Regions from separate parts of the Streptomyces sp. NPDC048825 genome, predicted to be linked through region 1. Evidence: riboswitches for the same ligand, from Rfam matches in the RefSeq annotation. Region 1 holds a riboswitch; the other holds the start of a gene.
What was found. Region 1 has a riboswitch for cyclic di-AMP ahead of ACGFNK_RS37910 (M23 family metallopeptidase). Riboswitches for the same ligand answer to the same signal wherever they lie in the genome.
Positions count from the first base shown of each region.

Region 2: another riboswitch for cyclic di-AMP. It lies ahead of ACGFNK_RS15360 (transglycosylase family protein); the one in region 1 lies ahead of ACGFNK_RS37910 (M23 family metallopeptidase).

Region 1 covers NZ_JBICUR010000021.1:114,497-118,615, forward strand. The annotation lists gene ACGFNK_RS37900 (M16 family metallopeptidase) at 1-424, shown strand, start outside; gene ACGFNK_RS37905 (M16 family metallopeptidase) at 421-1,812, shown strand; cyclic di-AMP (ydaO/yuaA leader) riboswitch at 2,027-2,184, shown strand; gene ACGFNK_RS37910 (M23 family metallopeptidase) at 2,198-2,986, shown strand; gene ACGFNK_RS37915 (GntR family transcriptional regulator) at 3,209-3,904, shown strand.
Region 2 covers NZ_JBICUR010000005.1:294,721-298,839, forward strand. The annotation lists gene ACGFNK_RS15350 (cytochrome P450) at 1-798, shown strand, start outside; gene ACGFNK_RS15355 (transglycosylase family protein) at 1,035-2,000, shown strand; cyclic di-AMP (ydaO/yuaA leader) riboswitch at 2,206-2,374, shown strand; gene ACGFNK_RS15360 (transglycosylase family protein) at 2,379-3,074, shown strand; gene eno (phosphopyruvate hydratase) at 3,343-4,119, shown strand, end outside.

The DNA of each region.
Region 1 (4,119 bases):
GGCGGCCGGTTTCGGTCTGCTGCGCCTGGCCGGAGCGCCCTCCCTGGGCTGGCTCGATGTGAAGACCTCCGGCGATGTCGAGGTCCCCGTCATCGAGGCGGCCGTCGACGAGGAGCTCGCCCGGTTCGCCGAGGAGGGCCCCACGGCCGAGGAAATGGAGCGTGCCCAGGCCCAGTTGGAGCGCGAGTGGCTGGACCGGCTCGGTACTGTCGCCGGCCGCGCCGACGAACTGTGCCGGTACGCCGTCCTGTTCGGCGACCCGCAGCTCGCCCTGACCGCCGTACAGCGTGTGCTCGACGTCACGGCCGACGAGGTCCAGGAGGCCGCCAAGTCCCGCCTGCGCCCCGACAACCGCGCGGTGCTCGTGTACGAGCCGATCGCCACCGACGAGGAGACCGCCACCGACGAGGAGAGCGCCCAGTGACCGAGGCCACCGTGACCATGGACTTCCACCCCCAGCCCCAGGCCGGCGAGGCCAAGCCCTGGGCCTTCCCGGCGCCCGAGCGCGGTGCGCTCGCCAACGGCCTGACGCTGCTGCGCTGCCACCGCCCCGGCCAGCAGGTCGTCGCCGTGGAAGTCCTCCTGAACGCACCGCTGGAGGCCGAGCCGAAGGGCCTGGACGGTGTCGCCACGATCATGGCGCGTGCCTTCTCCGAGGGCACCGACAAGCACTCCGCCGAGGAGTTCGCCGCCGAGCTGGAGCGCTGCGGCGCCACGCTGGACGCGCACGCCGACCACCCGGGCGTACGCCTGAGCCTCGAAGTCCCCGTGTCGCGGCTCCAGAAGGCGCTCGGCCTGCTCGCCGACGCCCTCAGGGCGCCCGCCTTCGAGGACAGCGAGGTCGAACGCCTCGTCCGCAACCGGCTCGACGAGATTCCGCACGAGACCGCCAACCCGGCCCGCCGCGCCGCCAAGGAGCTCTCCAAGGAGCTCTTCCCGGCGACCTCGCGCATGTCGCGCCCGCGCCAGGGCACCGAGGAGACGGTCGCGAGCATCGACTCGGCGGCTGTGCGCGCCTTCTACGAGAAGCATGTACGCCCCGCCACCACCACCGCGGTCGTCGTCGGCGACCTCACCGGTGTCGGCCTCGACGCGCTGCTCGGTGAGACGCTCGGCGCCTGGACCGGCTCGCCGGCCGAGGCGCGTCCCGTGCCTCCGGTGACCGCCGACGACACGGGCCGCGTGGTCATCGTCGACCGTCCCGGAGCCGTCCAGACACAGCTGCTCATCGGCCGCGTCGGCGCCGACCGGCACGACCGTGTGTGGCCCGCCCAGGTGCTCGGCACGTACTGCCTCGGCGGCACCCTCACCTCGCGTCTTGACCGCGTCCTGCGCGAGGAAAAGGGCTACACCTACGGTGTGCGGGCGTTCGGACAGGTGCTGCGCTCCGCTCCGGACGGCACGGGCGCCGCGATGCTCGCCATCAGTGGCTCGGTGGACACGCCGAACACCGGCCCGGCGCTCGACGACCTCTGGAAGGTGCTGCGTACGCTCGCGGCCGAGGGCCTGACGGACGCCGAGCGCGACATCGCCGTACAGAACCTGGTGGGCGTGGCGCCGCTCAAGTACGAGACCGCGGCCGCCGTCGCCGGCACGCTCGCCGACCAGGTCGAGCAGCACCTGCCGGACGACTTCCAGGCGACGCTGTACCGCCAACTCGCCGCGACGGGCACCGTGGAGGCCACCGCGGCCGCCGTGAGCGCCTTCCCGGTGGACCGTCTGGTGACCGTCCTCGTCGGGGACGCCGCCCAGATCGAGGAGCCCGTCAAGGCCCTCGGAATCGGTGAAGTGAGCGTGGTCCCGGCCGAGTAGAGCCGCCGCACATCCCCGGGGACCCTGGAGGCTTATGAGCCTCCAGGGTCCTTCTTTGTCCAAATTGATTGGATTGGTTGGGAGTTGATATGGAGGTTGTGTGTCTGCGCTGTGGCGTGCGCTACAAAAACCGTCATCCGTTTGTTGTTTGAGAGATGGCCCGCTTAGCGTCAGTCCGGCTGTTCGTCAGGCAGTGCGCCGCATCCGCGGCACCGGACAGTCATCGCCGAGTCCCCGTACGGCGCGAGCCAGGGGAGCCGGGGACCCACCGCAGTCCCTGGGGTGAATCGGGCGCCCTCCTGGAGGGAGCCCGTAGGAGACCTTCCTGCTCCGAACCCGTCAGCTAACCCGGTAGGCGAGAAGGAAGGAAAGGACCAGCCACTTCATGGCGTTCACCCGCGCCACCGGGAAGCACCGTCGCCCGAGCCGTACGAAGCGCACGTCCTCGAGGACCGTGGGCGTCGCGACGCTCGCCACCACCGGTGTCATCGGCACCCTGGCCGCCCCGGCGTTCGCCGGCCCGTCCTCGGTCAAGCAGACAGGGCTGACCCAGGCCGTCACCATGGGCGACTCGGTCGCCGACCAGATCGACGCCCAGGCCCACGCCCAGCGGCAGGCCGCCGAGGAGGCCGCCGCCCGCGAAGCGGCCGAGGAGGCCGCCAAGAAGCTGGCCGCCGAGCAGAAGGCCCGGGCCGAGGCGAAGGCCAAGGCGGAGCGCGAGGCCAAGGAGCGCGCCGCCCGCGAGGCCGAGCGCAAGCGCCTGCTCAACTCCTTCGTCTCGCCGATCAGCGACTCGTACGTCTCCACCGGCTACAAGGCCGGCGGCTCCGTCTGGTCCTCCGGCAGCCACACCGGCATCGACTTCCACGCCGCCAGCGGCACCACCGTCCGCGCCGTGGGCGCCGGTACCGTCGTAGAGGCCGGCTTCGAGGGCTCGTACGGCAACCAGGTCGTCATCAAGATGAACGACGGCACGTACACGCAGTACGCCCACATGTCGTCCCTCTCCGTCTCCGTCGGTCAGAGCGTCACCCCGGGCCAGCAGATAGGCCTCTCCGGGGCGACCGGCAACGTCACCGGAGCACACCTCCACTTCGAGGCGCGTACGTCCCAGGAGTACGGCTCGGACATGGACCCCCTCGCCTACCTCCGGTCGCACGGCGTGAACGTCTGACGGCTCGGAAGCTTCACCGCGCACCTCTCCCGAAGGCCCCGGCTCACCGAGCCGGGGCTTTCGTGCATGCCGACGGGACGACTGCCTGTTCTGCGCGACTATGTGTCCAAAAAAACTCCATGGATTCCGGCCCGCCATCGGAATTTCCGGTTCTCTGCAATAGAGTCACCGGACGAGCGTCAATCGACCGCGTTTCGCGGGGATTAAGGCGGAGGTCCGGTCATGCGTATTCCCGCGCACTCGGTATGCACGGCGATCCGTGACGACATCGTCGCGGGTGTCTACGAACGCGGCAGCCGGCTCACCGAGGAACTGCTCGCGCGTCGCTACGGCGTCTCGCGGGTCCCCGTGCGGGAGGCACTGCGCACGCTGGAAGCGGAGGGCTTCGTCGTCACCCGCCGCCACGCGGGCGCGTGCGTCGCGGAACCCACCGAGCAGGAGGCCGGCGACCTCCTGGAGATGCGCATGCTCCTGGAGCCGCTGGGCGCCGCGCGCGCTGCGCAGCGGCGGACAGAGGCGCACCTCAAGGTGCTGCGAGGCCTCGTCAGGCTGGGGCAGGAGCGGGCCAGGAGGGGCCAGGGCGAGGATCTGCGCTCGTTGGGCGGCTGGTTCCACGAGACGCTCGCGCAGGCGTCCGGCAGCCCCGCGCTGACCTCGATGCTCACCCAGCTGCGGCACAAGATCGCCTGGATGTACTCGGTCGAGGCGCCGGCCCATCCCGCCGAGTCCTGGTCGGAGCACGGCGGCATCGTGGACGCCGTCGCGCGCGGCGACAGCGAGCGGGCCCGGGCCATCACGGCCCTGCACACCGAGCGGGCGACGGCCGCACACCGGCTGCGCTTTCCCGAGCGCGGTGATCGCGTGGAGCGTGTGAGGAGTTCGCAACACCCCGTAAACACGGCGAGCGTGCGGCATTAACAGTGGCGCCGTATACAAAGGGGAGTAATTCGCGGGGGATTATTTTTGCTGCCCGCGATGTGGAATTGCAAAGGGCCCGCCCGGTATTTTGGGCGAGCCCTTTTGGTGCGTGTGCGGGACGGCGTTTTTGATGCGACGACCACAGCGACCATCAATTGAGGAACCCCGACGGCGCGCAACCAGGTCCGCGAGAGCGGCGCCGGTTGAGGCGCAAA
Region 2 (4,119 bases), on a different contig from region 1:
GACGACTTCCGGGACTGGGCGGGGATGATGATCCGGCACGGGGGAGGACCGCGCGGCGGCGTTGCCCGGTCCGTGAAGAAGATGCGTGGCTATCTCGCCGAGCTCATCCACCGCAAGCGTGCAGCGCTCCCGGACGAAGCCACCCCCGGCGAAGACCTCATCTCCGGACTCATCCGCGCCTCCGACCACGGCGAGCACCTCACCGAGAACGAGGCCGCCGCCATGGCCTTCATCCTCCTGTTCGCCGGTTTCGAGACCACGGTCAATTTGGTGGGCAACGGGGTGTATGCGCTGCTCACGCACCCCGAGCAGCGGTATCGATTGCAGAAGTCCCTGGCAGCCGGAAAAACGGACCTCCTCGAAACCGGCGTCGAGGAGCTGCTCCGGTACGACGGCCCCGTGGAGCTGGCCACCTGGCGGTTCGCGACGGAGGCGGTCACCATCGGCGGGCAGCACATCGCGGTCGGCGACCCCGTACTCGTCGTACTCGCCGCCGCCGACCGTGACCCCGAGCGGTTCGACGACCCCGACACCCTCGACCTCGGCAGACGCGACAACCAGCACCTCGGTTATGGGCACGGCATCCACTACTGCCTAGGCGCACCCCTCGCCCGGCTGGAGGGCCGGACCGCACTCGCGACGCTCCTCACCCGCCTCCCCGATCTGCAACTGGCAGCGGATTCAGCGGATTTGCGGTGGCGTGGGGGACTCATCATGCGCGGCCTGCGGACGTTGCCCGTCAGCTTCACCCCCACTTCGCCCGGTCTCAGCGCCGGCGAAGCCCGGACTCAAAACTGACGAACCCCCAGCTCAAAGCTGACGTACCCTCAGGTCCGTGATCTTCACGTGATCTGCGCTACATCTACTGGTGACAAGTGATCGGGTCCCACTAGGTTCACGCGAAAGCGGACCTCATCAGTCTCATTGGTCACACCCATGTCACACACTGTCGCGTGAAAGGCAACCGCATGCTCTCCGGGAACGGTCGACACCGTCGCCCTCGTCAGGCGCCGGCTCTCTTTGTGGCGGCAGGGGTGACCGGATCGGCCATCGCGATCCCCCTCCTCGCGGCGAGCAGCGCGAGTGCCGCCAGTGGTGCGACCTGGGACGCGGTCGCGGAGTGCGAGAGCGGCGGCCGGTGGAGCGCCAACTCCGGCAACGGGGAGTACGGCGGCCTCCAGATTGCCCAGGGGGAGTGGGAGCAGTACGGCGGTCTCGACTACGCGATGAGGGCTGACCTGGCCAGTCGCTCGCAGCAGATAGCCGTCGCCGAGAAGATCCTTGCGGACAAGGGTACGAGCCCCTGGGCGACCTGTGGACTGGTCGCGGGCCTGACACAGAACTCCGACTCGGCCGACGTTGATACGGGCCTGGCGCAGGACTCGCCCACGCCGACCTCCACTCCGCCCACCGAGGCGGACTCCGGATCGGGCTCCGATTCGGGGCGGACGTCAAGTGACGACTTCCTAAAGGATGATTCGTCCGACAGTTCCGACTCATCCGATACATCCGCTGATTCGGGATCGTCCGGTAGGTCCGGGTCGTCCACCGCCACCTCGCGGGATTCCGGCGGCGACTCCACCGCCGAATCACCGGACCTCGACAGCTCGCCCAGTCCGCCCACAGGCGCGACGAATGAGGGCGACTCGGGCAACTCCGGCCAGAACGCCGACTCTTCGACCGGAGAGAGTGAGAGCACAAACACAGAGGAGGGCGCCGGCCGTCATCGCGGCGGCAGCGCCGAAGAGGACGCCGATGCCTCCCGTGCGGACGACTCCACCGGCCGGCATGCCTCTCGCGCGGACCGCGCCTCACGCGATGCGGCGGACGCTGCGGACGGCTCGTACACCGTCCGTTCCGGAGACAGCCTCTCGGCAATCGCCGACTCCCTTGACCTCCAAGGCGGATGGCCCGAGTTGTACTCCGCGAACAAGCACACTGTCGGCGCCGATCCGGACCTCATCCTCCCCGGTCAGCGCCTTGAACTCGGCGCAGACTGAGTGGTGTGCAAGGTGCCGAACCAGGCCAAAAGTGGCGGCAGTTCGTGCCGGATGTCCGGTTTGGTGAAAGTGAGACATGGATCTCAAAGGCCCTGATCGTCTTTGAAATTCGGCGGATCGCATGTTTACGGTCGTGACCGCTCGCCACAGCGGGCCCCGACGGACGTCACGCCGAATCCTGCCAACGGCCGTACGGGAACAGTCGTCGCGTAAAGCGCCGTAGGCAGGAGCGGGGGACCCAAGGTAAGTGCCGGGCCCGGTCGTCGAGACCGGGTGCGGCTTGGGGTGAAGTCGTGCGGAGCGATCCGCACGGCCGGGCAACTCACCAGGCCCGAACCCGACAGCTCACCTCGTAGGCGTCGGTGAGGGGATCTCTTCATGCTGCTTTCCGGCAAGGGCAAGCACCGTCGCCCGTCCAAGGCCACCCGCATAGCCACGCTCGCCGGTGTCACCGGTGCCGCCATCGCCGCCCCGCTGATGGTGTCGGGTACGGCCTCCGCCGCCACCGCCTCCGAGTGGGACGCCGTCGCGCAGTGCGAGTCGGGCGGCAACTGGTCCATCAACACGGGCAACGGCTACTACGGCGGCCTGCAGTTCTCCGCCTCCACCTGGGCCGGCTACGGCGGCACGAAGTACGCCGCCACCGCCGACCAGGCCAGCAAGGCCCAGCAGATCGAGATCGCCGAGAAGGTCCTCGCGGGCCAGGGCAAGGGTGCCTGGCCGGTCTGCGGCAAGGGTCTGTCGAGCGCCGCGTACACCGGCGGCGGCTCCTCGGGCTCCGGTGCCGCGCAGGAGAACACCCAGCAGTCCCAGCAGCAGAGCGCCCCGGCCCAGGAGGAGCGCGCCTCCCGCTCCGCGGACCGCCCGGCTGCCAAGAAGACCGTCACCACCCCGACCGGCAAGAAGGTCAAGAAGGGTGACGGCGAGTACAAGGTCGTCAAGGGTGACACCCTCAGCGAGATCGCCACGGAGAACGACGTCAAGGGCGGCTGGCAGAAGCTGTTCAAGCTGAACGACGACATCGTCGACAACGCGGACGTCATCTATCCGGGCCAGCAGCTGCACCTCAGCTGAACTGAGCCCCGGCTCAGCTGAAGCCCGGCCCCCAGAGCGGCTGAAGCCGAGCCCCCAGCGGTCCCGCCCCGGTGCGTCTTCCCCCGTACGCACCGGGGCGGGACTTTTTGTTCCGTTCGGAAACATTTTGCTTTCGGTTAGGTCCATGAGAGGGGCGGACGGCTGGCCGATCGCCCGGAGCCGGTTAGGCTCGTCATCGCGGAGCCGCCGCGGCTTCGCGCTGTGCGGGCCCAGCGGCCCGCGTAACCGCGTCACATCCCAGAAGGAGATGCTCGTGCCGTCCATCGACGTCGTCGTAGCCCGGGAAATCCTGGACTCCCGAGGCAATCCCACGGTCGAGGTCGAGGTCGGCCTCGACGACGGCAGCACGGGTCGTGCCGCCGTTCCGTCCGGCGCCTCCACGGGCGCCTTCGAGGCTGTCGAACTCCGCGACGGAGACGCCAACCGCTACCTCGGCAAGGGTGTCGAGAAGGCCGTCCTCGCCGTCATCGAGCAGCTCGGCCCGGAGCTCGTCGGTTACGACGCCACCGAGCAGCGGCTGATCGACCAGGCCATGATCGACCTGGACGCCACCGACAACAAGGGCTCGCTCGGCGCCAACGCCATCCTCGGCGTCTCCCTCGCCGTCGCGCACGCCGCCTCCGAGGCCAGCGACCTCCCGCTGTTCCGTTACCTGGGCGGGCCGAACGCGCACCTGCTGCCCGTACCGATGATGAACATCCTGAACGGCGGCTCGCACGCCGACTCGAACGTGGACATCCAGGAGTTCATGATCGCCCCCATCGGCGCGGAGTCCTTCTCCGAGGCGCTGCGCTGGGGCGCCGAGGTCTACCACACCCTCAAGAAGGTGCTGAAGACCAAGGGCCTGTCCACCGGCCTCGGCGACGAGGGCGGCTTCGCCCCGAACCTGGAGTCCAACCGCGCCGCCCTCGACCTCATCATCGAGGCCATCAAGGAGGCCGGTTACCAGCCCGGCGAGCAGGTGGCCCTCGCGCTCGACGTCGCCGCCTCCGAGTTCTACAAGGACGGCTCGTACCTCTTCGAG